DNA from 3 places in the Agrobacterium sp. fls2-241-TYG-188a genome. Region 2 is predicted to be linked to each of the others. Evidence: predicted binding sites of a transcription regulator. Region 2 holds the regulator's gene; each other region holds the start of a gene.
What was found. Region 2 encodes LexA, which represses DNA repair genes until DNA is damaged. Its sites were predicted from a motif close to TGTTCNNNNTGTGTTCNG; they were not measured.
Positions count from the first base shown of each region.

Region 1: the regulator LexA is predicted to act here: its motif matches at 8,932-8,949, upstream of QRN85_RS20785 (ImuA family protein).
Region 3: the regulator LexA is predicted to act here: its motif matches at 6,454-6,471, upstream of dnaE (DNA polymerase III subunit alpha).

Region 1 covers NZ_JARVRD010000008.1:55,235-65,559, reverse strand. The annotation lists gene QRN85_RS20820 (NADP-dependent oxidoreductase) at 1-452, shown strand, start outside; gene QRN85_RS20815 (NAD-dependent epimerase/dehydratase family protein) at 533-1,009, opposite strand; gene QRN85_RS20810 (NAD-dependent epimerase/dehydratase family protein) at 1,006-1,515, opposite strand; gene QRN85_RS20805 (DUF2306 domain-containing protein) at 1,520-2,173, opposite strand; gene QRN85_RS20800 (AraC family transcriptional regulator) at 2,324-3,247, shown strand; gene QRN85_RS20795 (error-prone DNA polymerase) at 3,432-6,689, opposite strand; partial or broken gene QRN85_RS20790 (Y-family DNA polymerase) at 6,686-8,198, opposite strand; gene QRN85_RS20785 (ImuA family protein) at 8,119-8,871, opposite strand; gene ligD (non-homologous end-joining DNA ligase) at 9,153-10,205, shown strand; partial or broken gene QRN85_RS20775 (SOS response-associated peptidase family protein) at 10,265-10,325, shown strand, end outside.
Region 2 covers NZ_JARVRD010000002.1:1,177,181-1,187,505, forward strand. The annotation lists gene QRN85_RS12435 (amino acid ABC transporter permease) at 1-117, shown strand, start outside; gene QRN85_RS12440 (amino acid ABC transporter ATP-binding protein) at 95-826, shown strand; gene gltA (citrate synthase) at 987-2,276, opposite strand; gene QRN85_RS12450 (ComEC/Rec2 family competence protein) at 2,538-5,021, shown strand; gene QRN85_RS12455 (glutathione S-transferase family protein) at 5,045-5,731, opposite strand; gene lexA (transcriptional repressor LexA) at 6,124-6,840, opposite strand; gene QRN85_RS12465 (VOC family protein) at 7,038-7,910, shown strand; gene kdsA (3-deoxy-8-phosphooctulonate synthase) at 7,913-8,761, shown strand; gene eno (phosphopyruvate hydratase) at 8,986-10,260, shown strand; gene QRN85_RS12480 (LacI family transcriptional regulator) at 10,307-10,325, opposite strand, start outside.
Region 3 covers NZ_JARVRD010000002.1:1,388,349-1,398,673, reverse strand. The annotation lists gene QRN85_RS13515 (ribonuclease J) at 1-1,456, shown strand, start outside; gene mce (methylmalonyl-CoA epimerase) at 1,491-1,895, shown strand; gene QRN85_RS13505 (DUF1467 family protein) at 2,001-2,270, shown strand; gene proS (proline--tRNA ligase) at 2,920-4,242, shown strand; gene QRN85_RS13495 (lipoprotein-releasing ABC transporter permease subunit) at 4,263-5,570, shown strand; gene QRN85_RS13490 (ABC transporter ATP-binding protein) at 5,586-6,269, shown strand; gene dnaE (DNA polymerase III subunit alpha) at 6,693-10,187, shown strand; gene QRN85_RS13480 (hypothetical protein) at 10,212-10,325, opposite strand, start outside.

The sequences.
Region 1 (10,325 bases), on a different contig from region 2:
GTTTCGCCATCCAGTTCGCCAGAGGGCTTGGCGCGCGGGTCATCGCCACCGCCTCGGGAGACGGTGTAGAGATCGCGCGCGACCTGGGTGCCGATAACGTCATCGACTATCGATCCGAGGATTTTACGCGCAAGGTTTCGGACATCGATGTGGTGCTGGACACGATCGGCGGGGAGACACAACAGCGCTCTTTCGAGGTGTTGCGCAGTGGCGGCAAGCTGCTTTCCACCGTGTCTCCGCCCGATCAGGCACTGGCGGCAGCTCACAAGGTCGAAGGTGCATTCGTGTTCCACACATCGAACGCAAAACGGCTCTCGGATCTGGGCAAGGCGATGGGCGCAAAGGGCCATTCAGCCCTGATCGACGCTGTCTTCCCCATCACCTCTTTCACAGAAGCTTTCGATCGCCAGGCATCTGGCAGAGCGCGTGGAAAGATCATCTTGAGTTTCTGATCGTCCTCGTTGGAGCAATGGAGCCGGGCGGCGGCTTTGCCCGGCTCTTTCTTTCTTAGCGCTCGACACTACTGAACGGTTTATACTTCGCCGAAATAATGCAATCCTTCTAGATCGTCGATCAATGCGGGGCCAACCGGCCGCCAGCCGAGTTCTTGCTGTGTCCGCTGGCTGTCAACGGGGTTATCGACTCCCACAAAGGGCGCCAGGAAGCCGAACTGGCGTTTGGCTTGCAGCGATGTTGCGGATCGGACTGGAAGACCGAGATCTTTGGCCATGATTTCAGCAATCTGCTTGTATGTGACCCCCTCCTCTGCTGCGCCGTGATAAACACCCCCCGCCCGTCCCTTTTCAAGCGCCAGCTCGAAGAGATAGACGGCATCGCCGATATGTACTCCACTCCATCGATTTGAGCCGTCTCCGACATAGAGCACCTCACCATTCTTACGGGCAGCTGTCGCGAGTTGCGGAATTAATCCGCTGTCGCCCCGACCGTGCACTGACGGCGCGAGCCGAACCAAGGATGCCCGCACGCCACGCTGCGCCCATTGCCTCACCAAGGCCTCGCTAACAGCACGAACGTGACCGGGCGAGCGGGGATCGGGCAAATCGGTTTCCACAGCAAGGCGTTCGGCGCGCGCGCCTGGGGGCCGGCCACGCCCATAGTAGCGAACGCCGTCACCATCGGGCGTGCGGATCCAGCCAACGCCGCGGCCAGAGCATCGATGGCTGCCTCGTTCGTGGCCGTTATCGCCTGCATCATTCTCGCGACGGTGTTGCCGGGCCATCCCCCGAGGAGAGCGCCAAACAAGCGCCGGCGCGGTAGGTCGCCCGGCGAAAAGCTGTAGGCGAGATGGACGACCGCATCGGCCTCGGCAGCCCCTCTACGGAGAATATCGAGATCGACGATACTCCCTGCAAGCGGACGCGCGCCCAGAGAGTTCAATCGACGCTCTGATGTCTTTGAACGGGCCAATCCGACGATCTCGTGGCCTTTTGCCGACAGATGCTCGATGAGCGCAGGGCCGATAAAACCGGTGGCCCCCGTGATGAAGATACGCATTTAGTTACCCCTTGGAAGGTGTCATGGAATGAGCGACCAGAACGCTTGTCGGACGACGCCAGAGATAGAGCTCCGCGAGCAGAAGGTTCGGCAGCCAACAGGCCCACGCGATGGTGCGATAGGCAATCAGAAATTCGATGTTAAAAACGTCCGAGAGCGGCAGGTAGATACGAAGCGTCACTGCTGAGAGCGTGAGCGCGAAGGACCGGATCATCCAGCGCCGGTGCGATACAATACGGCCGACAAGAACCTCGCGTACTGCAAGACCCGTCGTCATCAGCCACGCCAAGCCGAGGGCAGCGAAACCCGCACCAGCCACGGGACCCGAGGACAGTCCCGTCGCCAGCACCAGCGCTGCTAGGCCACCGCTGGCGCAGCCGGAGACGTAAAGGCGCCCGATACACCTGTGCAAAAATGGCCACCGCGCCCTCAGTCCCGGCCAAAATTGCCACGGTCCGAGAAGCAGTGCTGTAGCAGCGCCGGCCGCGTGCACAGCAATCCACGGATCGAACTGCCGGTTGGCAGCGATATTTTGGGGAACCGGCCCCTGGCCCGCAAGATAGCGATAGGAAAACAGCGCCACCACGGTTGAGATCGTTGCCGTGGACGCCCAGACGAACAGGCCCAAGCGCGATCTAGATACATGCACCGTTTTCATAGCTTTCCTAAGATGCAGCATTCCTGCAACCACAAAACGAGGGACGTAGGCATGGGATTTCCTTTGATTTTACATTTTCCAAAGACTACCCCTCCCTTTGCGAACCATCTATGCTCGTTCAGACTAGAAATCTTCGAGATCGTTCGAAACATGGATCCATTGTCCGACATCCTGACCATACTGAAGCCTCGTCGACTGGAGACCGGCGCCACCGATGTGGGAGGCGACCTTTCAATCCGGTTTCCACCGCATGAGGGGCTGTACTGCTATGCGGTGCTGGAAGGTGCGTGTTGGTTGACGCTGGAGGACGGCGCCACGCCGCTCCGACTCAAAGCCGGGGATTGCGTCTTGCTGCCGAGCGGTCGTCCGTTTCGCATTTGCAGCAAACAAGGCCTCACATCCGTGGATGCCGCTGTTTTCTTCGCTGGCCGAAGCAATGGCGAAGTCGTTATCTATGAGAAGGGAGGCACTTGCTTCGTCTGTGCCGCACATTTCGGTTTCGACACTCCGGATTCGAGTTTGCTGCTCGGCATGCTTCCACCGGTTGTCCATATCAACGACCAAACAGATCAGACCGCGATGCGCTGGGCGCTGGACCGGATGATGGCGGAGCTGCGTACACCTAGAGCAGGAAGCGATCTTCTCGTTGAGCACCTCTCCCATTTGATACTGATCCAGGCACTGCGCCAGCACCTCACAGCGCGGGACGGCACACGTGTTGGATGGCTTTCGGCGTTAGCTGACCCACCCGTCGCAGCGGTCATCGCAGCTCTGCATGCGAAACCAGCTGATCGATGGAGCGTCGCGGCAATGGCCAAGATCGCTGGCATGTCGCGCACTATCTTTGCGCTCCGCTTCAAGGCGAGCGTCGGCGCCAGTCCGATGGAATATCTGACGCGCTGGCGCATGATGTTAGCCGCCGATGCTCTAAGGCTGCCACACAGAACAATTGCCTCAGCCGCCGTGGCGGTCGGATACGACTCTGACAGCGCTTTCAGCACCGCCTTCAAGCGTATCATGGGCTGCTCGCCTCGTAGGTATCATGCAAGGATGAGCAATGAGAACGCTGTCTAGAGCTGCATCACGCATCAAAAATTGCTTGGAACTCGATACTTTGTTCGAGCAGAGCGAGCCCGTAATTGGGGTCAGACCTTTACGACGTGAAGGGTCGTTTTTAGATCGGCTAACAGCCGCTTACCCGGAGCATGTGTCGCCTTGAGCTGAATCGAACCGTCGGCCGACAGTACCCAATCGTAAATCATTGAAAGTTCCGCGCCTTCACCTTCAACGTTTCGATATGAAGATCCGGAATGAACATGTCCCGCGGGACAACGGGCTTTAGCCGATCGCGTGAATCCGGCCCGCCGCCGCCGTGGGCAAACTCATCGCCGCGACCAGCCGGCAGCCTGAACTCCGTATCTCGATCGGCAAGGCCAACCAGATCGCCTGAAAGATCGAATAGTTGCTGGGCGACGAGATGGACGACCTCCCCTTCCCGCTGAATCCGTCCGTTGATCGCCATCATCGAGGATCCCAGTACTACACGTCGTCGCTTTTCAAACAGTGATGGCCAGACAACGATGTTGGCCGGTCCCGTTTCGTCCTCGATGGTGATAAACATCACGCCCTTGGCCGATCCCGGCTTCTGCCGCACCAGCACGAGTCCAGCGGTGTAAACCCATCGGCCATCCCGGGCATTCATCGCCTCGGCACAGGTGATGATATTGCGTGCCGACAGGTCCTTGCGCAGAAAGGCGACCGGATGCTGGCGCAAAGTGAGCCCGATGTGGCTGTAGTCCTCGATGACGTTATGGCCGTCCGTCATCTGCCGAAGCACTACCTCCGGCTCCTGCTGCTCGGCAATTGCCATCGCCTCGCGTTCGGCGGCGGCTGCAAACAACGGTAACGGCTCGTCGCGCAGCGCCTTGATCGCCCAGAGCGCATCGCGTCGTTCGAGTTTGAGCGATGGCAGGAAGGCATCGGCCTCCGCCAGCTGGACAAGCGCTTCGGTTGGGACACTTGAACGCCGCCACATATCATCGACTGAGGCGAACGCATTGTTCATGCGCGCTGCAACGATCCGCGCCGCCTCCGCAACTGCCAGTCCCCTCACCTGCCGGAAACCCAGCCGGACAGCATGCCGATCAATGCTGCCGATCTTTTCCAGAGTGCAGTCCCAGCGCGAGCGGTTGACGCACACAGGTCGCACTTCGACGCCATGCTTGATCGCATCACCGACGATCTGGGCTGGAGCATAAAAACCCATCGGCTGACTGTTCAAAAGCGCCGCGCAAAAGACATCCGGATAATGGCATTTGATGTAGTTCGATGCATAGGCGATCAGCGCAAAAGATGCCGCGTGACTTTCCGGAAAACCGTAGCTGCCGAAACCTTCGAGCTGGGAAAAGGTCTTTTCGGCGAACTCCGCCGAATAACCGTTCTTGACCATGCCGGAGACGAGTTTTTCCTTGAAGCGGGAGACCCCGCCGGTGAACTTGAAGGTGGCCATCGACTTGCGCAGCTGGTCGGCCTCGCCACCGGTAAAACCGGCGCAGACCATGGCGACGCGCATGGCGCTCTCCTGAAACAGCGGCACGCCCAGCGTCCTGCCGAGCACGGCCTCAAGCTCGGGTGTGGGATACTCTACCGGCTCCTTGCCTTCGCGGCGGCGAAGATAGGGATGCACCATGTCGCCCTGGATAGGACCGGGCCGGACGATCGCCACCTGCACGACCAGATCGTAGAAGGTGCGGGGTTTCAGACGCGGCAACATCGCCATCTGCGCGCGGCTTTCGATCTGGAAGGTCCCAAGCGTATCGGCTTTTCGGATCATTGCGTAGGTGGCTGCGTCTTCCTGCTGGATCGTAGACAGATCGAGATCCTCCCCCTTATCCTCACGGATGAGATGAAACGCCTTTGCCATGCAGGTGAGCATGCCGAGTGCGAGCACATCCACCTTCATGAATTTCAGCGCCTCGACGTCATCCTTGTCCCATTCGATGATCTGGCGGTCCTTCATCGTCGCCGGCTCGATCGGTACGAGATCGTCCAGCCGGTCATGGGTGAGGACAAATCCTCCTGGATGCTGGCCAAGGTGGCGTGGCGCACCCATCAGCTGCTGCGCCAGTTTCAGGGTGAGCGCTAAGCGCCGGTCGTCCGGGTTGAGGTTGAGTTCCCGGATGTTTCTGTCGGGCACTTCCTCCGACCAGGACCACATGCCTGATGACAGCGCCTTGATGACGTCCTCCGGCAGTCCGAGCGCCTTGCCGACATCGCGGATTGCGCCCTTGGCCCGGTAGCGGGTGACGGTCGCGCAGAGTGCCGCCTTGTCCTTGGTATAGGTCTTGTAGATCCACTGTATGACCTCCTCGCGCCGTTCATGCTCGAAGTCGACATCGATATCCGGCGGCTCGTCGCGCTCCTGGCTGACGAAACGCTCGAACAGGAGGTCGTTGGTCGAGGGATCGATAGAGGTAATGCCGAGAATATAGCAGACGGCGCTGTTGGCCGCCGATCCCCTGCCCTGGCAGAGAATGCCCTGGCTTCTCGCAAAGCGCACGATCGAAAACACCGTCAGAAAATACGGCGCGTATTTCATGGTGCGGATAAGATCGAGCTCGTGCCGAACGGTCTTTAGAACATCCGGTGGCAGGCCTTCCGGATAACGGTCAGGCGCGCATTCCCAGACATAATGCTCCAGCGAGGCCTGCGCATCCTTGCCCGGCACAATGGCTTCCTCCGGGTACTGGTAGGTCAGTTCCTCAAGCGAGAACGTGCAGCGCCGCACGATCTCCATGCTTCGCGCCAGGGCATCCGGATAGCGCGGAAATAGGCGAGCCATTTCTTCCGGAGGCTTCAGATATCGATCGGCATGGCGTTCGCGCTCGAAGCCGACATCGTCGATCGTGGTGTTATGCCTGATGCAGGTAACGATGTCCTGCAACTGCCGCCGGCCCGGCTCATGAAACAGCACGTCATTGGTGACGACGGTTCTGACCTTGAACCGCGCCGCCATGTTGGAAATCTCATGCAGGCGCAATTGGTCGTTCGGTCGCCGACGCAGGTAGAGCGAAACATAGGCGCGATCGCCAAACGCTTCAGCCATCTTGCGAAGCTGGATCGCGCAGAGATCATCCGGCAGATCCGGTACGAGAATGCCGACCATGCCTTCCGAATAGGCGATGACATCGTCCCAATGTAAAATGCAGTTGTTCTTGCCGCCGCGCGACTTGCCGAGTGTGATCAGCCGCGTCAGACGTGAATAGGCGGGACGATCGATGGGATAGACCAGCAGAGACATGCCGTCAGCCAGATCGAGACGACAGCCGACGACAAGCCTGACGCCTGTCGCACGCGAGGCTTCTAGGGCCCTGACGATTCCGGCCAGCGAGTTGCGATCAACGACGCCGAGTGCCTCGATCCCCAAGATCTTGGCGGTCTGGAACAGTTCCTGCGCCGAGGATGCGCCGCGCAGAAAGGAAAAATGGGTCGTGACCTGCAGCTCCGCATAGCTCATGCGAAAATCCCGTGACAGAACCATCGGTGGCTCCCGGTCTCAGGATCCACCCCGTCGCCGGAGCGGAACACCCACAGGCGTTCACCTGCTTCGTCTTCGATGACAAAGTAGTCCCGCACCGCCTCCATCTCTGCATCGCGCTGCCACCACTCCCCAAAAATGCGTTCCGGTCCATCGGCACGCTTGACCTTGCGGCGCTTGCCGCGCCAGACGATCGAGACCGGCGGCCGGTCCGGCATCAGCGCGATCGCCTCGATCGGTTCTGGGCGTGGTAAAAGCCGAACCGGCCGGCGCCAATGGCTGACCCAGGCAACGGCGATCGGTTCAGCGACGGGGCTGATCCGTTGGACGGAGCGTTCCGGCACGTCGGAGGCAACAGGCGCTACGCGGTAGACCCTTTGCCCCCCGGTTTCCGTAGATGTCGATCAGCGGCGTCACATCGGTGATGTCATCCTCAATCAGAGCAGAGGCTCTCTGCACCTCCTCCATAGGCTCGGCCAGAACGGCCACGAGCGTCAGCTTCTCGATCCCAAAGCCCGGCTCGATCTTCTCCGTCCGGTCCCGAAACAGTTTTGTCAGCCAGGCGATGTCGCGCGCAGGCTTGGCAGTACCCGCCCGGATCGCCTGACGCGTACCATCGACTTTCTCGACGATAAGATCTGCACGGCGCACCCCAAGGGCGCGCTTCTGTAGCTCATCGACCAGTTGCACGACAAGCCGCCCGACATATTTGTCGATTGTCTCCGCCGCCCCGATCGGTTCGGCGAAAGCTTTCGAGACTTCGACCAGTTCCGGAGTACGGATGGGTTCAATCGGCTCGGCAATGCGGCCAAAGATATGGTCGAGACGACGTCCGACCTCTGGACCAAAGCGGAGTGTCAGTGGGGCGCGTGGTGTATTGGCGAGCTCACCGACCGTCTGGAAACCAAGGATACGCAGATCGCTCACGATTTTTGCCGGCAGGCGCAGAAGTGCAATCGGCAGCTTCTCGACGGCGCGGACGGTTTCACCGGGTGGAATGACGATCGTCTCGCGGTTGATCGCGCGGGCGCAGGCGTGGGCAGCACCCCAGCTATCGGCAACAGCCACACGGGCGGTAAGTTTTTTGGCAAGAAACTGGTTGGCAATTTTCGTGACCATGGGCAACTCACCACCCTGAAGATGGTCTGCACCCTCGGTGTCCATGACAATACCATCAACTCCATCAACAGCGACGATCGGCGAATAGACTGTCAGCGCCCAAAGCGTGATGCGTTCGAGTGCGGCTCGATCAGCTTCATCGTCTGCGTCCACCATCATCAGACCGCGAAACAGCGACTGTGCCTTTGCTGCTGCCATGCCGATATGCACGCCTGCCTTTCGGGCGTTTGCATCCGCAGACGAAACCCACCGTTTCGAACCGCTCTTTGCGATCACGGCGATGGGCCGTTCAGGCGGAATGGACGGATCGGCTCGACGAATGCGATCCGTCGGCAGATCCGGAAGATAAATGGATACGACCCTTGTCATCACACGCTCTCACGAGAAACTCAGCACACTCACCCGCTTTCACGCGCATCAATTCCAAAAACCACTGAGGCCTGCCCACCCCCGGTACCGGCAGCTCCTCGGACGGCATCACACTCACCCGCCATCTGGTTGTCGACGCCGTCGGCTGGCCAAAATCATTCGCCTCCGTCTGCCGCCGCCATCGCCGAACGCCAAGCGCCATCGTCCCGGTTCGCTCGGCGGCCAGTTGCAGGCGGCGGGAGCTGACCATCGGCAGGCGAACGAGCTCGCCGACGACAGCGCCGAGCCCACCGAAGGACAAGCCCTCCTCCTTGTCGGACTCGACGAAGATGACGCGGTCGGGATGGAGGCCGACCTGGGCAAGCGCCGGAAAGAACAGATCCGGCCTCGTCAGACACCAGATGACGGGGCCTTTGGTTCGCGCGGCAATGCCGGCCACAAGAAGCGCGGCTGCTGCACCATCGACCGTACCGGATCCGCCGCCCGCAAACTCATGCAGAGCTCCATAAGCAAGACCCCCGCCAGGCAGGGCCGCATCGATCTCGGGGACACCGAAAGCGAGCGTTCCGGCCCGCTTCGCGGCTGCGCCCTCCATAGAGGCGATGCGTTCACGCAAGTCGCAGATCACATCCAAGACCCCTCCAGGAGCCCTGGGGGAACGGGCAGCAGTCATCGTTCACGGCTCCCTTCAAGGTCGTGTTCAAAGGATCGACATCATGTCGCACGGGCTATTTGTTCATTGTTTGTTCTTGTGATGCAAAAGAGTCAAGCACCACAAGGTTGAGGAATATTATCCAACTATTAGCAAAACCGAAGATTCGAAAAGGATTCAAGGATTTATGGATAACAAGAATTTTTACCGAACTCCCCTCGTGTCGAGCTCCGAATCGTGGATAGCGGGGATAGATGAGCGGCGTCACAATCTTCTTAAGGTTTTCGTGCTGAACTCTCGGAATGACGAAGCCACCGAGATCAAAGCCGCTCCTTCGTGATATCGAAGCCCCGATCCGCTCAAAGCCGCATCGGAAGCGTAATCCTGCACAGCCACAGCTTCTGTTCGATCCGATGCCCGACCGCCTCGAGCCGACGCTTGCGCAATTGAAGGCCCATCCGCCACAAGGCGATCAATGGAGCTGGGAGCTGAAATGGGACGGCTATCGGCTGGCGGTCCACATCGAGCCGACAGGTGTGCGCATCCTTACCCGCGGGGGTCATGACTGGACGCACCGGTTTCCGGCGATCGAACAGGCTGCCCGAGCGCTTGGCCCGGCAACGATGATCATCGATGGCGAGGCGGTGGTGCTGGACGAGGAAGGGCGGCCGGATTTCGGCCTGCTGCAGAAGTCGTTGGGGGCTTCGGGCAAGGCGGCCGGAAATCGAGCATCTGAAGCCGTCCTCTACGCTTTTGATCTTATGTACCTCGACGGCCACGATCTGCGGGAGATGGAATACCGATCACGCCGGCATCTTCTCGAGGATACGATAAAGGCGAATGACGGCGCCGTCCGTCTATCGGAAACACTCGACGCTGACCCCAACGTCCTGTTGGAGCATGTCCGCAGCCTTGGTCTTGAAGGCATCGTTGGCAAGCATCTGGATCAGCCCTATCGTTCCGGTCGCACCGGCGACTGGGTGAAGATCAAATGCATCGAGAGCGAAGCGTTCATGGTCGTCGGCTATGAACCGTCGGCGGCATCGCCGGGTGGGTTTGGCTCACTGGTGCTTGCTGCCTACGGCGGCCACGATCTCGTCCATGTCGGGAGCGTCGGCACGGGATTCAAGGAAGCCGAGATGACCAGACTGCGCAAGATGCTGGACAGGCTGCGCTGGAAACGAAAGCAGCCGCCTTTACCCTTTCCCGAAAAATCAGACATTGTCTGGGTCGATCCGACCTTAATCGCCGAGATCGAGTTCCGGGCGTGGACCGGAGACGGCAAATTGCGGCATGCCTCCTACAAGGGCCTGCGGGAACGTCAGGACAATGCCGACGTTTACAGGCTCGACTAGCGTCTCAGGCGGAACTCAACCGTCAAACTGCATTCGGTCGCAACGGAGGAATTGCTGCCATGTGCAATCTTTATCGCGGGAAGACAAGGACTGGGTGTCGAAATGGGCCCAGGATGCCGA
Region 2 (10,325 bases):
CAACCCTTCACTGTCTATGGCCTCGTTGCCCTCATTTATTTCGCGCTCTGCTGGCCGTTGTCGAAAAGCAGCCAGATTCTCGAAAGGAAGCTTAATGTCGCTCATCGAAATCACTGAAGTCCGTAAGAGCTATGGCACGAACGAGGTGCTGAAAGGCATCAACCTCGATATCGAGCCGGGTGAGGTCATTGCGATCATCGGCAAGAGCGGCTCGGGAAAATCGACCCTGCTGCGTTGCATCAACGGCTTGGAGACCATTTCAGCCGGTGCCATCTCCGTGGCTGGCGCGCAGTTTCTAGACGACGAACTTCACCTGAAAGCGCTCCGGCTGAAAGTCGGGATGATCTTCCAGCAATTCAATCTCTTCCCGCACCTGACGGTCGGCGGCAACGTCATGCTCTCGCAAACAGTCGTCAAGAAAACGCCGAAGGCCGAGGCAGAAATGCTGGCGCGCAAGATGCTCGAACGCGTCGGCCTTGCTCATAAATTCGATGCTTACCCTGACGAACTCTCCGGCGGGCAGCAGCAACGTGTGGCGATTGCCCGCGCACTCGCCATGCAGCCAACGGCGCTTCTCTGCGACGAAATCACCTCAGCGCTCGACCCGGAACTGGTGGCCGAAGTGTTGGCGGTGGTGCGGGAACTCGCGGCAGAAGGCATGACATTGGTCATGGTAACGCATGAAATGAAATTCGCCCGCGACGTCTGCTCACGCGTGGTCTTCATGCACGAAGGTAAAGTCCACGAAATCGGCCCGCCGGAAGAGGTGTTTTCATCGCCGAAGACGCCGGAGCTAAAGCAATTCTTAGGCGTTGCGGCGCATTGAGGTCTGGCTAACGTGATCCAGGAATGCCTCGCGGAGTCAACCAACCGCAACATCAAACGTGGATAGATGCTTCGGACTGCCCGGCACCATGATCTCAATGAGGGGCATAAAAAAAGCCGGGCATCGACCCGGCTTTTCCTATTGTGCGATGGCGACAAGCTTAACGCTTGGACACCGGTGTATAGTCGCGCTTTGCAGCACCGGTGTAGAGCTGGCGTGGGCGGCCGATGCGCTGCTGCGGGTCTTCGATCATTTCGTTCCACTGCGCGATCCAGCCGACGGTGCGGGCGAGAGCGAAGAGAACGGTGAACATGGTTGTGGGGAAGCCGAGCGCCTTCAGCGTAATGCCGGAATAGAAGTCGACATTCGGGTAGAGCTTCTTTTCGACGAAATAAGGGTCGGAAAGCGCGATCTTTTCCAGCTCCAGGGCAACCTGCATGATCGGATCGTCCTGGTTGCCGGTGGCTTCCAGCACTTCGTACATGGTCTTCTGCATGATCTTGGCGCGCGGATCGTAGTTCTTATAGACGCGGTGGCCAAAGCCCATCAGACGGAACGGATCGTTCTTGTCCTTGGCGCGGGCAATGTACTCAGGAATGCGGTCAACGGAGCCGATTTCATTGAGCATGTTGAGCGCAGCTTCGTTAGCACCGCCGTGAGCAGGGCCCCAGAGGCAGGCAATGCCAGCTGCGATACATGCGAACGGGTTAGCACCCGAAGAGCCAGCAAGACGAACAGTCGAGGTCGACGCGTTCTGCTCATGGTCGGCATGGAGGATGAAGATGCGGTCCATTGCGCGGGCCAGTACCGGATCGACCTTGTAGTCTTCGCAGGGTACGGCAAAGCACATGTTGAGGAAGTTGGATGCGTAATCCAGATCGTTCTTCGGGTAAACGAATGGCTGGCCGATGTGGTACTTATAGGCCATGGCGGCAATCGTCGGCATCTTGGCGATCATGCGCAGCGAAGCGACCATGCGCTGATGCGGATCGGTAATGTCGGTGGAGTCGTGATAGAAAGCAGACAGCGCGCCGACCGTACCGCACATGACGGCCATCGGGTGAGCGTCGCGGCGATAGCCGGTGAAGAAGCGGCTCATCTGCTCATGCACCATGGTGTGGCGCGTAACGCGTGTGTCGAAATCCTTCTTCTGTGCGGTTGTTGGCAGTTCGCCGTAGAGCAGCAGATAGCAGGTTTCAAGGAAATCGCCCTGTTCGGCCAGCTGTTCGATAGGGTAGCCGCGGTGCAGCAAAACGCCTTCGTCGCCGTCGATGTAGGTGATCTTGGATTCGCACGATGCAGTTGATGTAAAGCCGGGATCGTAGGTAAAGGTGCCGGTGTGCTTGTAAAGCGTTCCGATATCAACGACCTTGGGACCGATCGTGCCTTCTCGTACAGGAAGATCGACTTTGGTGTCGCCGAGGGTCACTGTCGCGCTATTTTCCGTCATACCATACCTCCGAAATATGCAGGCGATGCGGGGTGACGCATCAGCCAGTTAAGCGTCAGCGATTTAGCTATATGATCCTTGCGACAAAGCCAAGCTATCGAACGAGCAAATTGTGCATTGCGACACGGCAATATCCCAAAATGAAGCATTTCTACGGCAAAGTGTTTCATTCTAGGTCAATGCTTCCTTAATCGCGCAAGATGTTGCAATATGCCTTCCAGGGTTGCAAACTAGAACCCTTGCGGCAAGGGGCGCCGGGGGTTGAACCAGAGAGAAGAGAACAAGCTTTTCCGTAACCGGGAAACGGACTTCGTTGCGCAAACGGAGCTCGATGCCTTGCTGTTGCCGCTGCATGTCTCGCGAGGCGCACTGGTGGGGCAGGGGCCGGTCACTCCCCAAAAGGACAGTTTGCAGACCAGGTTTAGACACTGGTGTTTGCGGTGCATCGAAGAGGAGCGCGCATATCGCGGGGGATTTCTTTTCGTCCCCGTTCTTATTGCCGCTGGCGCCGCATTCTGGTTCTGCCTGCCAGCCACCCCACCTTCTCTGCCGCTCTTGATCGCAACTCTTTGCGTCATGATATCAGCTGCCGCCCTATACCACAGGCCGGGTGCCACCTCCATTTTTCTGAAAACCGTTGCACTGCTTCTGCTGGGCATGGTCCTTGCCGATTGGGACACCCAGCGCAGCGCCACAATCATTCTCGATACGCCCGTCACGACACTGGTCAAAGGCACGGTGGAGCGGCGTGAACTGGATGCGCGCGGAAACTGGCGCTACGTCTTGGCACTGACATCGACGTCAAACCCAACAGTGTCTCGTCCGCCCGATCGAGTGTCAGTCGTGGCCCGCAGCCGCCATCAGGCGGCTGAAATCGGCGAAACGATTACGGGCAAGGCGCGCCTCTCGCCACCATCCGGCCCTGCCTTGCCAGGGCTGAATGATTTTGCCTTCGCCTCATTCTTCGAGGGAATCGGCGCAACTGGCTTTTTCTACGGGCCGCCGCAACGCGTCAGCGCAGATCCATATGCTGTGCCTGCATCGGGCCCAGCCAAGATTGCGGGAGAATGGCTTTATGAATTACGCAGTGATATCGCCCAGCGCATTCGGTACCTCATACCGGGTGATGCGGGAGCGTTTGCTGCGTCCATCGTGACCGATGAGCGGCGGGCCATCTCAAGCGAGACCATGGAGGCACTGCGGGTTTCCGGCCTCGCTCATATCGTCGCAATCTCCGGACTGAACATGGCGCTGGCTGCCGGCATATTCTTTGTCGGAATGCGCACGGTGTTCAGCCTCTTTCCGGGATTTTCCCAACGTTGGCCGGTCAAGAAGATATCCGCCTTTGCGGCACTTCTCATGACGTTTGCCTATTACCTTATATCCGGCTTTGCCGTTTCAGCGGAAAGAGCATGGTTGATGATGTCGATCATGCTGATTGCGGTTCTGGTCGACCGGCCGTCCATCAGCCTTCGAAATGTGGCGCTCTCCGCATTGATAATCGTGGTGCTTTCCCCGCAAGAGGTGATGGGGCCAAGTTTCCAGATGTCCTTCGCCGCGACGCTCGCGCTCGTGTCCGCCTACTCGTTCTGGAGCCGGTGGCGAAACAAGGAGGACGGCCTCTCGATAACCAATCCCCCATGGTGGCTGACGCTGACAACGAAATCGGCGGCGGTTGTCGGAGGCGTCGCTTTGACATCCTTTATCGGCGGCCTTTCGACTGCGGTCTACTCGATTGAACATTTCCACCGCATCACAACCTATGGCCTTGCCGCGAACCTTGCTGCAATGCCGGTCATGTCGCTTATTGTCATGCCTTTCGGGCTCGCTGGAATGCTGCTCATGCCTTTCGGCCTGGATGGCCCATTCCTGAAGATAATGGGCTATGGCATGGAGATTGTCATCGAGATTGCCAAGACGGTTTCGAGCTGGGGTGGGGACGCAACCATCGGCCGGCAACATCCCTGGTTTCTCACCATTTCAACAATTGGATTTCTGCTTCTTTCGCTCCTTCGAACACGACTGGCACTGATCGGCCTGCCATTCATCGCGGCGGGGCTCATCATGCTTGGAACCGAACGCTGGAGCGCTAAGCCCGACCTGTTGATTTTCGAGGACGGTTCGCTCATTGCGCTTTTATCCAATGACGCGGTTGCGACGACAAAGGCCCGCGCGTCGGGCTTCATCTATGATCAATGGGAGAGGGCGGTTCCACTGACGATGGAACATGTTGCTCCGCATCTGCTAGACACGGAGAGGCAGGCGGATGGAGACACCCAGGAGCTTGAAAACCAGCAAGCGTCTCGCGCTGGCTTGAGCGAAGCGGACAAAACGCAGGCGCTGGCTGAAATGAAGACAGCGCTTGCCGGCACGCAACGCTTTACATGCCGCAAGGACCTATGGTGCGCATTGAAATCCCAAAAAGGCGTTCGCATTGCGGTCCTATCCAACACATTGTTGACGGGAGCCGCCTGTGATCTCGCTGACATCGTGGTAACAAGCCGGGGAGTGCCGTTTCCAGCCTGCCGATCAGGTGCGCTGCTCATTACAGGCGATACGTTGCGGCGCACCGGCTCGATGGAAATCTGGTTTGGCGGGGAGGGAGCCCCCCGCTACAGCGCCAAAGCGGCGTTGGACGGCATCGAGCGACCATGGACCGCTCACCGCAGCTACCAGTGGCGCAGCAAAACCTATGACGCCACCTTGCCAGAGCATATCGCTGCATTGCTTTCAGCTGAGCGATGAAAGCTGTGAACGACACCTGCCGCTTACGAATTCCCTGACAGACGAAGATCAGCCAATATCTCTCCGACTGCTTTCGCCTCTTCCTCATGATCGCCGTCGCGCCATGTCTCCAGAAGCGCCGCCTCTTGCCACTCCTGCATTGCAGGCAGTGAGAGAAGACGGTCCTTGTACTCCGTGGACTCCGCAGAAAGCACTGTTCCGTACGTCTGAAAGCGGAAAGCGACCGGGCAGAAAAATGCATCCACGGCCGTGAACGTGCTACCCGCCAGGAATGGGCCACCAAAGGACTTCAGACCCTGCTGCCAGAGAGCGTCGATACGCGCGATGTCCTTTTGCAGCGATGCGCTCATGGAAGCTGGGCGAATGCGAAGGCCGACACTCATGGGATGCTCGTTGCGCAGCGCCTGGAAACCCGAGTGCATTTCCGCAGCAGCTGATCGAGACCAGGCGCGAGCGGCAGCATTGTCTGCCCACCCACCGCTATGTCGTTCAGCCAGATATTCTGCAATGGCGAGCGAATCCCATACGGTGAGATCACCGTCAACAAGGCAGGGAACTTTGGCAGTGGGCGAAAACGCTGAGAAGTCCTTCGCTGAATTGCCGAAAGGAAATAGGCTTTCTTTGAAACCGATGTCCAGCGTCCGCATCAACACCCATGGACGCAACGACCAGGAGGAGTAATTCTTGTTGGCTATATAAAGATCGTACATATCGCTGCCCTCCGTTACGAACTCCCGTGCTAGCTGAGACGAGCCATTTGATACAGACCGTTTCGAAGATAGGCCTCTTCAAAATATTTGATGTGTCATGCAGGAGGGAGCGCGACGCTGGACAGCATGATTGCCTGCCAGTCGACTGCTAGAATGGCTAAACCGGTAAGAGCAATGCCCAGCTTCAGGCTCGCAAGGTGACGAACTTCCAAGCGCAACCTGAAACTAGTGAGCCAGCTACATATAAGGACGCAAAAACCGGCGCTTCTGGTGTCCAAGACCTGTTGATATCGGACAGGAGTTCGATGTCCGCGTATCTTTTCTCTAGACAGGCACTGCAAAGGGCAGCGGCCAAGGCGACCGCTACCTCCACGCATAAGAAAAGTCACCGGTCAGTGATAGCGGCGAATAAGGCCGACGAGCTTGCCCTGAATTTTGACGCGGTCCGGTCCAAAAATCCGGGTCTCATAGGCAGGGTTCGCAGCCTCAAGCGCGATCGACGCGCCCTTGCGACGAAAGCGCTTCAATGTGGCTTCTTCATCATCCACCAATGCAACAATGATATCTCCCGGATTTGCCGTGCTGACATCGCGGATAATGACCGTGTCGCCATCAAAAATCCCGGCTTCGATCATCGAATCGCCTTTGACTTCAAGCGCGTAATGTTCGCCCGCACCAATCATGTCGATTGGCACAACGACGTCATGCGTGTTGTTCTGAATGGCCGAAATGGGAACACCCGCGGCGATGCGGCCCATGACAGGGACGCTGACCGAGTTCGAATCATTCGACGCGACCGGCAGGGGTGCTGGCTCAGCCGGTTTGGTTTTGCCAAGGCTACCTTCGATGACGCTCGGCGAGAAGCCACGTTGAGGCTTGCTGGCAGGCGTGTAGGACTCAGGCAGCTTGATGACTTCAAGCGCACGCGCCCGATTCGGTAGCCGACGAATAAAGCCTCGCTCTTCGAGCGCGGTGATCAGGCGGTGGATTCCTGATTTCGATGCCAGATCAAGTGCGTCCTTCATCTCATCGAAGGAAGGCGGCACGCCAGACTCTTTCATTCTCTCATGAATGAACAGTAGCAATTCCTGCTGTTTGCGCGTGAGCATGGAGTAACACCCTTAGAGATTCGAGGCGAAGATTCGCGAAACAAATACAGAACGAACACTATATGTTCCATATGTGTTCTGCAATCCCTTAAAAATCAGTGTGCTTGTGACAATTTACATCCATTATCTTGCCCGGCCATAAAACATGCGGCTTGCAACAGTGGAATGCCCATGCCGACGAAGCGGAAGGACCCCTCATGGCGCGTGAAATCGATCATATCGTAATGCCCGTTGCAGACCTCGGCCAAGCACGGGCGCGTCTCTTGGCGCTGGGCTTTACGGTTGCTGCAGATGCAAGGCACCCCTTCGGCACCAAAAATGCCTGTGTCTTTCTCAAAGAGGGGCAGTATCTCGAACCCCTGGCAATCGGAGACGCCGCGCAATATTCCAGGGCTTGCGCAGAAGGCAACGCCTTTGTTCGACGCGATGAAGTCTTTCGAAAGCGATACGGGCAGCAGGGGTTTTCCGCAGTCGCCGGAAAAACGCACGACGCAGATGCTGATCATCATAGCTTCGTTGAGGCTGGACTTTCCGGCGGCGACGCATTTTCGTTCAGTCGACCGGTAACATTGCCGGACGGAAGCCGATCTGAAGCGAGCTTTCGCCTGGCTTTTGCGGCGGAAAAGGATGACGGAAATCTGTTCCTTTTCACCTGTGAGCGTGTCAACGCTTTTTCCGCAAAACGGTCCTACCTCACAGCTCACAAAAATGGAGCGACTGGCCTGCGCGAAATAACCCTGCGCTCAGACCGACCGGACGCCTTTGCGCCATTGGTGGACGCAGCTTTTGGTGTGTCGGCAGCAGCCGACTCAACGGGAAACCTCAGCTTTCTTACGCCCGGCGCGGTCATCCGCATCGCGCATGCGCAGACGGTTGCAGAAGAGTTTGATGGGGCCGAGCAGGAGAGCATCACTGGCCTTTTCGGTGCCGCAGTCGTCTTTTCCGTCGCTGATCTCGCCGTGACAGAGTCGTTTCTTGCTGCTAATGGCGTGGAATACACGCGCAAAGGCTCTCGACTGCTGGTTCAGCGAGCGCCCGGTCAAGGCGCGATATTTGCCTTCGAGGAGTGAAGATGAGCGTCCAGAACAATCTTAATGTGGTCGTCGGTGAAGGTGCCGGTCAGGTTACGTTCAGCAACACGAAGCGATTCTCGCTCATTGCCGGGCCATGCCAGATGGAAAGCCGCGACCATGCCTTCATGATTGCGGAAACGATGGCGGAGCTGTGCGGACGGCTCGGCATCGGGTTGGTGTACAAATCATCTTTCGACAAGGCAAACCGCACATCACTTTCCGGCCAGCGCGGCATCGGCATCGACAAGGCGCTCGAAGTTTTTGCAGAACTCAAGGCACAGTTCGGTTTCCCGGTGCTGACGGATATTCACACCGAAGAGCAATGCGGCATCGTGTCACCGGTTGTCGACATCCTGCAAATCCCGGCATTTCTCAGCCGCCAGACGGATCTTCTCGTTGCGGCAGCAAAGACTGGCCGGGTCATCAACGTGAAGAAGGGTCAGTTCCTGGCGCCGTGGGACATGAAAAACGTTCTGGCGAAGCTCAATGACAGCGGCAATCCGAACGTCCTTCTGTGCGAACGCGGAGCATCCTTTGGCTACAACACGCTTGTGTCGGACATGCGTTCGCTTCCAATCATGGCATCGCTTGGCGCGCCGGTCGTCTTCGATGCGACTCATTCCGTGCAGCAGCCGGGCGGGCAGGGTGGCTCGAGCGGCGGCCAGCGGGAGTTTGTGGAAACCCTGGCGCGGGCGGCTATCGCTGTCGGCGTTGCCGGTCTTTTCGTTGAAACGCACGAAGATCCAGACAACGCACCGTCTGACGGGCCAAACATGGTGCACCTGAAAGACATGCCAAAGCTTTTGGAAAAGCTGCTGGCTTTCGATGACCTTGCCAAGGCAGCCTGACGGCTTTTGGCCTTAATCGATTTTTATGAAAAGTCGGCCTCTGGAGACGGGGGCCGTCATTGTAAATTCTTCTGCGTCGTCTAACAGCGGCAGAAGAATTCAAATTGAGTCGCTAACCAGTCGCTCTGTTTATCGCTCACCTGTCGGAAAAGCGCTTCACAGTCTTCGGGATGCGCTCTAAGACAGGCAGCGGAAAATCCTGTTCCAGTCCCAAGGGAGAGATCATGACAGCCATTACCGATATCATCGCACGCGAGATTCTCGACAGCCGCGGCAATCCTACCGTTGAAGTCGATGTCTATCTGGAAGACGGCTCTTTCGGTCGTGCGGCAGTTCCATCGGGCGCATCGACAGGCGCGCACGAAGCCGTAGAACTGCGTGATGGCGGAAAGCGCTATCTCGGTAAGGGCGTTGAAAAGGCCGTCGAAGCCGTCAATACGGAAATCTTCGACGCGCTGGGCGGTTTCGACGCAGAAAGCCAGATCCACATCGACCAGACGCTGATTGCGCTCGATGGCACACCGAACAAGTCTCGCCTCGGCGCCAACGCCATTCTCGGCGTTTCGCTGGCCGTTGCCAAAGCTGCTGCCGAAACAACCGGCCTGCCGCTTTATCGTTATGTCGGTGGCCCGAACGCCCACCTCCTGCCAGTGCCGATGATGAACATCATCAACGGGGGCGCACACGCTGATAACCCGATCGACTTCCAGGAATTCATGATCATGCCGGTTGGCGCGGAAAGCATCCGTGACGCCGTTCGCATCGGTGCTGAAATCTTCCACGTTCTCAAAAAGGAACTGGCAGCACAGGGCCACAACACCAATGTGGGTGACGAAGGTGGTTTCGCTCCTGGCCTCAAGAGCGCACCGGAAGCCCTCGACTTCATCATGAAGTCTGTCGAAAAAGCCGGTTACAAGCCAGGCGACGATGTAGCGCTTGCGCTGGACTGCGCATCCACCGAGTTCTTCAAGAACGGCAAGTACGAGATGGAAGGCGAGGGCCGCACGCTCGAACCGGAAGCCATGGCGGACTACCTCGCTGAACTCGCTGGCAAATATCCGATCATCTCCATCGAAGACGGCATGGCCGAAGACGACTGGGACGGCTGGAAGTACCTCACCGACAAGATCGGCTCCAAGGTTCAGCTCGTCGGCGACGACCTTTTCGTAACGAACTCCGCACGTCTGCGCGATGGCATCAAGATGGGCGTTGCAAACTCCATCCTCGTCAAGGTCAACCAGATCGGCTCGCTGACGGAAACGCTGGATGCCGTCGAAACTGCTCACAAGGCAGGCTACACGGCGGTCATGTCTCACCGCTCCGGCGAAACAGAAGATTCCACGATTGCAGATCTCTCGGTTGCGACAAACTGCGGACAGATCAAGACGGGTTCGCTTTCCCGCTCTGACCGCCTCGCCAAGTACAACCAGTTGATCCGCATCGAAGAAATGCTGGGTCCGCAGGCTGCCTATGCCGGACGTTCGATCCTGCGCGGCTGATAGCTGATCACGAATTTGGAAAGGCCAGCGGTGACGCTGGCCTTTTTTATTTGCCGAACTTCGGC
Region 3 (10,325 bases), 210 kb from region 2:
CATCATCATCACCCACGCGCATGAAGATCATTACGGCGCGCTGAATGATCTGTGGCCTGGCCTGAACGTGCCGGTCTATGCATCCGGCTTCACTGCCGGGATGCTGGAAGCCAAGCGGGATTATGAGGGAACGCGGGCCGAAATTCCGATCACCCCGTTCAAGGCGGGAGATCGCATCAATGTGGGCCCGTTCGAGATCGAAGCCATTGGCGTCAACCATTCGATCCCGGAGCCCATGTCGCTTGTCATCCGCACACCGCTTGGCAATGCCGTCCACACGGGCGACTGGAAGATCGACCACGCCCCATCTCTGGGTCCGCTGACTGACGAAGCGCGGTTTCGTGCCATCGGTCAGGAGGGCGTATTGGCAATGATGTGCGACAGCACCAATGCCCTGCGCGATGGTGTTTCGCCGTCCGAGGAACAGGTGTCGGAGGGGCTTCGCCAGATCATCGAGAATGCCGAGGGGCGCGTGGCGATCACCACCTTCTCGTCGAATGTTGGGCGTATTCGCTCCATTGCCCAGGCCGCCGAGCGGGCAGGGCGCGAAGTACTGCTACTGGGATCGTCCTTGAAGCGCGTCGTCAACGTGTCCCATGATCTTGGCATCATGGAAGGCATCAAGCCGTTTCTGGCCGAAGATGAGTTCGGCTATATTCCGCGCAACAAGGTCGTGGTCATCCTGACGGGTTCGCAGGGCGAATCCCGCGCCGCACTCGCCAAGCTGTCGCGCGATGAAATGCGCAATGTGGCCTTGGCATCGGGCGATACCGTAGTGTTTTCCTCGCGCGCCATCCCGGGAAATGAGAAGGCCATCCTCGATATCAAAAATGGCCTGATAGAGCAGGGCGTCCATATCATCACGGATAATGAGGCGCTGGTCCATGTGTCTGGCCATCCGCGCCGCAATGAATTGCTGCAGATGTATGAGTGGGTGAAGCCACAGATTCTTGTGCCGGTGCATGGCGAAGCCGCTCATCTCGTCGCCCAGAAGGAACTGGCGGAGCAGGCCGGTATTGCGCAGGTTCCCAAGGTCCGCAACGGCAATATTCTGCGTCTGGCACCGGGCCCTGCAGAGGTGATCGATGATGCGCCGCATGGTCGCGTCTTCAAGGATGGCCGTCTGGTGGGCGATTTCGAGGAGATGGGTATCGGCGATCGGCGCAAGCTTTCCTTTGCCGGTCATGTCTCGGTCAATGTTGTGCTGGACAGCCGGTATGACTTCCTCGGCGATCCGGATGTCGTTCCCTTTGGTTTGCCGGAGTTCGATGATGAAGGCGAAGCCATGGAAGACACGCTGTATGACGCCGTTCTCGGTGCTGTCGAAAGCATACCGCGGGCGCGTCGCAAAGATTTGAATGTCGTTCGCGAGTCGGTGCGCCGCGCCGTTCGCGCAACCGCCAATCAGGTCTGGGGCAAGAAGCCCATCGTTACGGTTTTCGTGACGAAGGTCTGACGGCCGGTTTCAAGCAAGGTTTCGGGGAGGAAACATGCTGGGTCGTATCAACCATGTCGCGATTGCCGTGCCGGATCTGAAAGCGGCTGTCGCGACCTATCGGGACACTTTGGGTGCTGCGGTCTCGCAGCCCCAGGCGCTGCCCGAACATGGCGTGACAGTTGTCTTTGTGGAATTGCCCAACACCAAGGTGGAATTGCTGGAGCCATTGGGCGAGGGATCTCCAATCGCCGCCTTTCTCGCCAAGAATCCGGCGGGCGGGATGCACCATATATGCTATGAGGTCGATGACATCACCGCAGCAAGCAACCGCCTGAAAAGCGAGGGTGCCCGCGTGCTGGGTGATGGAGCGCCGAAAACCGGGGCGCACGGCAAGCCCGTCCTGTTTCTGCATCCCAAGGATTTTTGTGGCACCCTGATAGAGCTTGAGCAGATTTGAACACAGGCTGGCTTCAGGCCAACGTGATTTTGCGCTAAGTGCGATATCCGGTGGGCAGGCCGGAGGAGCCGGAAGACCATCCGGGATTTTGTGAGGACGTTGGTTATGCAGTGGCTTTCAACATTTGCCGTCTATTTCATCGTCTGGTGGACAGTCCTGTTCATTGTGCTGCCCATCGGCCTGCGCACGCAGTCCGAGGATGGCGACGTGGCTGTGGGAACGGTGGCCAGCGCCCCGGCGCGCTTCAAGGGTGTGCAGATCATCCTGACGACGACGGTGGTTGCCGCAGTTATCTGCGGCCTCTGGTATCTGGGAACCTGGTACTTTGGGGTCAGCCTCGATGACCTGCCACGGATTATCCCCGTTTACGACTGATTTTTGTCATCTGGTTGTCATGTATAACAGCCATACAACGCGCAGGACCGACGCCACGCGTTGACAGACATGAAATAGCCTTGATTTGTTTTGGTGATTTGGTGCCATCTTGCAAAAAGGCAAAAAAAAACAAGGCATTTCAGCCTTGTTTTTCAGTTTCGCGTGATCTGTAACCGTTGCCGGGGCAGCGAGTGAACGCGCCTAAGATCTCATCCTCCCAAGACTGACCGCGAAATCGGCAAGAATTTAGACTTCCTGCCTCTTTTGTGAGCTGAAACTAGCCCAAAGAGTGAAACTTGTCATCAAATTTTTTGCATTTTTGTTACAGTCGGCAAAAAATTTCTCTTGATGCGATATGTCGCACCATCCGTGCAAAATTATTCCTCCTGTAACCGTTCCGGGGCGAAAGCTGTATCGCGAAACTGACATAAAGCTGACATAGCCGCGATGTTGATGGCTGAAAAAACGCGAAAAAATGGTTTTCTTCTGTTTCGTTTGGCCTTGATGCCTCAGCGGTGCGGCAAGCGCTGTTCCGCCGCTTGACGCGGGTTTCCTTCTGGTAAGGAAACCGCTATGTACGGCGCAATTATCCCGTTATTCCGGCGATTCCCGCGCAGGCGCGAGGGTTCGTCACAAAATGGAAACTGCCATGCGTCTCAGCCGTTACTTTTTGCCCATTCTCAAGGAAAATCCCAAGGAAGCGGAAATCGTCTCGCACCGCCTCATGCTGCGTGCCGGCATGGTGCGTCAGCAGAGCCAGGGCATTTACTCATGGTTGCCGCTCGGCAAACGCGTCATGGACAAGGTCAACAAGATCATCCGCGAAGAGCAGGATCGCTCTGGCGCCATTGAGCTTCTGATGCCGACCTTGCAGTCTGCAGAGCTGTGGCAGGAAAGCGGTCGCTACGATGATTACGGCAAGGAAATGCTGCGCATCAAGGACCGTCAGGATCGCCAGATGCTGTATGGTCCCACCAATGAAGAGATGATCACGGATATCTTCCGTTCATACGTGAAGTCCTACAAGACCCTCCCGCTGAATCTCTATCACATCCAGCTGAAATTCCGTGACGAGGTGCGGCCGCGTTTCGGCACCATGCGTTCGCGCGAATTCCTGATGAAGGATGCCTATTCCTTCGACCTGACCAAGGAAGACGCAATCCACTCCTATAACAAGATGTTCACGGCTTACCTGCGCACCTTCTCGCGTCTGGGACTGCGCGCCATTCCGATGCGTGCCGATACCGGCCCGATTGGCGGCAACCACAGCCATGAGTTCATCATTCTGGCGGATACCGGTGAGTCGGAGGTGTTCTGCCACAAGAGCTTCCTGGATCGCGGTATTCCTGCCGACGATACCAATTTCGATGATGTTGCAGGCTTGCAGGGTATATTCGACGAGTGGACGACGGATTACGCCGCTACATCCGAAATGCATGATGAAGCTGCCTTCAATGCCATTCCCGAAGGCGAACGCCTGTCGGCGCGCGGCATTGAAGTCGGTCACATCTTCTATTTCGGCACGAAATATTCCGAGCCGATGGGTGCGAAGGTGCAGGGGCCTGACGGCAAGGAACACCTTGTCCACATGGGCTCCTATGGCATCGGACCAACCCGCCTTGTTCCCGCCATCATTGAAGCATCGCATGATGAAAACGGAATCATCTGGCCAGAATCGGTCGCGCCATTCGATGTTGTCATCATCAACATGAAGGCTGGCGACGCGGCCTGTGATGCCGCTTGCGAGAAGCTCTATTACTCGCTGTCCAACGCTGGCAAGGATGTTCTGTATGATGATACGGACGACCGCGCGGGTCAGAAATTCGCCACCGCCGATCTCATCGGCGTGCCGGTGCAGATCATCGTCGGGCCGCGCAGCGTTGCTTCCGGCGAGGTTGAAGTCAAGGACCGCAAGACGGGTGCACGCGAAACCGTGACCGTTGAAGCGGCAATGAACAGGGTACTTGGCTGAGAAGCCGACAGGGAGAAAACATGGCAAAAGCCGAGGCTGATAACGGTGCAGGCTCCTCCGTAAAGGGCGCAGCCGCCCGGCCATTTTCGGCCTTCGAGCGCATGGTAGCCTGGCGCTACCTGCGCTCGCGCCGCAAGGAAGCGTTCATTTCCGTCATCGCAGGGTTTTCCTTCGTCGGCATCATGCTTGGCGTTGCGACGCTCATCATCGTCATGGCTGTCATGAACGGTTTTCGTACGGAGTTGATCTCCCGAATTCTCGGCATCAACGGCCACATGATTGTCCAGCCAATCGATCAACCGTTGAAGGACTATGACGATCTGGCCAAGAAGTTTGCAGCCGTGCCGGGCGTGACCATGGCCCTGCCGCTGGTCGAAGGCCAGACGCTGGCATCCGGTCGCGGTGGCGCCGGCAGCGGCGCACTTGTGCGCGGCGTGCGCTCGGAAGACATCGAGAAGATCAAGGAAGTCTCCGGCAACATCAAGGTGGGCGATCTCGTCGGCTTCATGTCGGGGCAGGGCGTTCTTGTCGGCTCGCGGTTGGCGTCTTCGCTGGGCGTGACGGCGGGTGACCAGATCACCCTGATATCACCGGAGGGTGACGTAACGCCGATGGGCGTCAATCCGCGTGTGAAGTCATATACGATTTCCGGCGTCTTCGAGATCGGCATGTCGGAATATGACGCGTCGATGATCTATATGCCGCTGTCCGAGGCACAGCTTTATTTCAACAATGAGGGCATCGTTCAGTCGATTGAACTCTTTGTTTCCAACCCAGATAATGTCGATGGCATCAGACCGCTGGTGGAGACGGCTGCCGGTCGGCAGATTTATATCACCGACTGGAGACAGCGAAACCAGACCTTCTTCTCCGCCCTTCAGGTGGAGCGCAACGTCATGTTCATGATCCTGACGCTCATCGTGCTTGTGGCGGCGCTCAACATTATCTCCGGCCTCATCATGCTGGTGAAGGATAAGGGCAGCGATATCGCCATCCTGCGCACCATGGGCGCAAGCTCCGGCTCGATCATGCGGATATTCTTCATGACGGGTGCTGCGATCGGTATCGTCGGAACCTTTGCGGGCGTCGGCCTCGGCGTGCTCGTCTGTCTGAATGTGGAATCGATCCGCCAGTTCTTCTCGTGGATATCAGGGACGGTGCTGTTCGATCCGCAATTGTACTTCCTCAGCCAGCTACCGGCGGAAATGCAGTTGAGCGAAACGATGACCGTGGTCTTCATGGCGCTGGGTCTGTCTTTCCTGGCCACGATCTTTCCGGCATGGCGGGCATCCAAGCTCGATCCGGTCCAAGCCCTGCGATACGAATAAGGACTGCCCCACACCATGGCACAAAAAACAGCGTTGAAGCTTTCCGGCGTGGAACGGACCTACGGGCAGGGCGAGCATAGCCTCTCCATCCTGAAGAATGCCGATCTGGAACTCAAGAGCGGCGAAATCGTCGCGCTTGTCGCGCCCTCGGGCACGGGCAAGTCGACATTGCTTCATCTTGCGGGTTTGCTGGAACACCCGGATGCGGGCGAAGTGGTCATCAATGGACGGTCCTGCGGTGACCTCACGGATGAGGAGCGGACACTCATCCGCCGCAGCGATATTGGCTTCGTCTATCAGTTCCATCATCTGCTGCCGGAGTTTACCGCGCTCGAAAACATCATGATGCCGCAGCTTATTTCCGGCTTGAAGCACGCGGAAGCCAGCGAGCGCGCCAAGGCGCTGCTTGATTACATGCGCATCGGTCACCGGGCCGATCATCGCCCGTCGGAACTTTCCGGCGGTGAACAGCAGCGCGTTGCCATTGCCCGTGCCGTGGCCAACGCACCGCTTCTTCTGCTCGCTGATGAACCGACGGGCAACCTTGATCCTGAAACCGCGTCCTACGTCTTCGGCGCTCTGGAAGCGCTGGTGCGCCAGTCGGGCCTTGCGGCGCTGATCGCGACCCATAACCACGAACTTGCCGGTCGCATGGACCGCCGTGTAACGCTCAGCGAAGGCAAGATCATCGAGTTCTGATGGAGCTCTGACACCCTCACGCACCAGAGAACGTGCGATCCTTGAGCCCCGTACAGCATCCGCTGTGCGGGGTTTTTCATTTGGGACTCAACGGCTTGCCGCGACGTGAGAGCGGAACCGCCGCGACTCCATCGGCGTTCGCAATATGACACGCGCAAATAAGCAGTTGACAATAGAACTAAATGAGAACAAAGTTAGAACATAAAGAGTATGGAGAGACAAATGACTGACATCATCCGTGACATCGCTGCATTCGCTTCCATCGCTGTCTTCGTCGCCAGCTTCTCGGTCATTCTCACTTCCATGTGATCGGGAATAGCCGATTCCCTTGGAATTGGCATGTAAACTTTGCCTGCGGCAGTGGACTTTGCCTCCAGGAAATCCGAAAATCCCGTTGATTCAGAATAAGCGGGATTTGTGCATATGGGTGAGATTATTGTCGGCGGATCACAGACCGCAGATAGGTTAAAAACACCCGGATTCGTTCACCTTAGGGTGCACTCTGCCTATTCGCTTCTCGAAGGCGCTCTGCCGCTCAAGAAGATCATGGCGAAAGCCGTCAGCGATGGCCAGCCCGCCATCGCCATTACCGATACGAACAATCTTTTCGTCGCGCTTGAGTTTTCGGAGAAGGCGCGTGACGAAGGGTTGCAGCCCATCATCGGCTGTCAGATGTCCATCGACATGCAGGATGCCACCGACGACAAGCGGGGCAATAACAATCTCGCTAAGCTGCCCTCTATCGTGGTTCTTGCTGCGGATGCGCAGGGCTATGAGCGGCTGGTGGATCTGATCAGCCGTGCCTATCTCGATGGAGAGGGCACAGGTCATGCGGTCAGCATTACGAAATCCTGGCTGGAAGAGGGTGACAATAGCGGGCTGATCGTTCTGACGGGCGCATCCACCGGCCCTATCGATATGGCGCTGAGAGACGGTCATGCCGGTCTTGCCGCAAAACGGCTGCTGACCCTGAAAGATCTGTTTGGCGATCGTCTTTACGTCGAACTGCAGCGTCAGGGAAATTTCGACCGTGCGCATGAGCGTCGCGTGATCTCGCTTGCCTTCGAGCACGATCTGCCGCTGGTTGCCACAAACGAGGCTTTCTTTCCCTCGCGCGCCGATTATGAAGCGCATGATGCGCTGATGGCCGTTGCCCACAATGCCATCGTGTCTGATGACACGCGCTTTCGGTTGACGCCTGACCATTATCTGAAAAGCCGCGAAGAGATGATGGCGCTGTTTGCCGATATTCCCGAGGCGCTTGAAAACACGGTCGAAATTTCGCAGCGCTGCTCCTATGTCCTGAAAAAGCGCGGGCCGATTTTGCCACGCTTTACCGGTGCCAGCGACGACCCGGAAGAGGCAGAGCGCGCCGAGTCGCTCGAGCTTCGACGTCAGGCCGTCGAGGGGCTGGACCACCGACTGGCCTCGCTGGGAATGGCGCCGGGATATACCGAGCAGGAATATCGCGACAGGCTGGATTTCGAACTCGGCGTTATCGAACGCATGAAGTTCCCCGGCTACTTCCTCATCGTTGCCGACTTCATCAAATGGGCAAAGCAGCAGGATATTCCTGTCGGTCCCGGCCGTGGTTCGGGGGCGGGCTCTCTGGTGGCTTACGCGCTGACCATTACCGATGTCGATCCGCTGCGTTTCTCGCTCCTGTTCGAGCGCTTCCTCAATCCAGAACGCGTCTCGATGCCCGACTTCGATATCGACTTCTGCCAGGATCGACGCGAAGAGGTTATCCGTTACGTCCAGCGTAAATACGGGCGCGAACAGGTGGCGCAGATCATTACCTTCGGTTCGTTGCAGGCCCGTGCGGCGTTGCGTGACGTGGGCCGCGTGCTGGAAATGCCCTATGGTCAGGTCGACAAGATCTGCAAGCTGGTGCCCAACAATCCGGCCAATCCCACGCCGCTTTCCAAAGCCATCGAGGAAGAGCCGCGGCTTCAGGAAGAGGCCGACAAGGAACCCGTCGTTGCCCGGCTTCTGGATATCGCCCAGAAGATCGAGGGGCTTTACCGCCACGCGTCCACGCACGCCGCCGGTATCGTCATCGGCGACCGCCCGCTTTCCAAGCTGGTGCCGATGTATCGAGATCCGCGCTCGGACATGCCGGTAACGCAGTTCAACATGAAGTGGGTGGAAAGCGCTGGTCTGGTCAAGTTCGACTTTCTGGGTCTGAAGACGCTGACCGTTCTCAAGGTCGCGGTGGATTTCGTTGCCAAGAAGGGCGTGAAGGTGGATCTGGCGGCCATACCGCTGGATGACCAGAAGACCTACGAGATGCTGTCGCGCGGTGAAACCATCGGCGTTTTCCAGGTGGAAAGTGCCGGTATGCGCAAGGCTCTCATTGGCATGAAGCCGGACTGTATCGAGGATATCATTGCGCTGGTGGCGCTTTATCGCCCGGGTCCGATGGAGAATATCCCGGTCTATAATGCCCGCAAGCACGGCGAAGAGGAAATCGAGTCGATCCATCCGACCATCGATCACCTCCTCAAGGAAACGCAGGGTGTTATCGTTTATCAGGAACAGGTGATGCAGATCGCCCAGGTCCTGTCCGGCTATTCGCTGGGTGAAGCCGATCTTCTGCGCCGCGCCATGGGTAAGAAGATCAAGGAGGAGATGGACAAGCAGCGCGAGCGTTTCGTGGAAGGCGCGATGCGCAACTCCGTGTCCAAGGCCCAGTCCGATACGATTTTCGATCTTCTGGCCAAGTTCGCCAATTACGGCTTCAACAAATCCCACGCGGCGGCTTATGCCATCGTGTCCTACCAGACGGCCTATATGAAGGCCCATTTTCCGGTCGAGTTCCTCGCAGCGTCCATGACGCTGGATATGGCGAACACGGAAAAGCTCAATGATTTCCGTCAGGATGCCGGGCGGATGGGTATCGAGATCGTCGCGCCATCGGTGCAGACGTCACACCGCCGGTTCGAACCGGGCGAAAACCGCATCTATTATTCCCTGGCGGCTCTCAAAGGCGTTGGCGAAGGCGCGGTCGATCACATCGTGGAAGTGCGTGGCGACCAGCCATTCGCAAGTCTTGAGGATTTCTGCCTGCGGATAGACCCCAAGCACGTCAACCGGCGCGTTCTGGAAAGTCTCATCAATGCCGGTGCTTTTGATTGCTTCGGCAAGGACCGGGCAGAGCTCATCGGCGGGCTGGATCGCATCATCGGATATGCGCAGCTGGCGCAGAGCCGTCGCGTCAGCGGCCAGCATGACATGTTCGGTTCCGGCAGCGCGAGCGGCCCTGAAAAGCTGGTTCTGCCAGCCTATCAACCATGGCTCGCGTCGGAAAAGCTGCTGCGGGAATATCAGGTTCTCGGCTTTTACCTCACCGCGCATCCGCTCGATACCTATCGCGCCATTCTGGACAAGCTGCGTGTGCAGAACATCGCCGATTTTACCGCGTCCGTTAAACAGGGTGCGACCGCCGGCCGTCTGGCAGGCACGGTCACCGGCAAGCAGGAGCGAAAGACCAGAACCGGCAACAAGATGGGTATCGTGACCTTTTCCGATGCGTCCGGACAGTACGAAGCGGTCCTGTTTTCCGAGGGGCTCGGCCAATATCGCGATCTCCTGGAGGTCGGAAAATCGCTGGTCATCACCGTGCAGGCGGAAGAGCGCCCGGAAGGCATTGGCCTGCGCATCCAGACCGCTCAATCGCTCGAAGAGAAATCCGTGCAGATGCAGAAGGCACTTCGGGTTTATCTGCGCGATTCCGGGCCGATGAAAACCTTGGCGCACCATCTCAACAAGGGAGACGGCTCGGTCTATTTTGTTTTGATCAAGGATGATGGTCAGCGGGAAATCGAGGTCGAACTGCCCGGGAAATATCGCATCTCACCGGAAATCGGAGCAGCGTTCCGCTCCGCTTCCGGTGTAATCGATGTCGAGCTTATCTAGCTGGCCTGAAACTATAGACCGGCTTTAGAACAGGCTGTTTGCGGGATAGGCAAACGCGCCCTTGTCGGTAAAGCCGTGGCGCGACAGGCAGGAGCGCAGCGCCGCGTTATAGTAGTAGGATGTGGTGTAGGGCGTGCC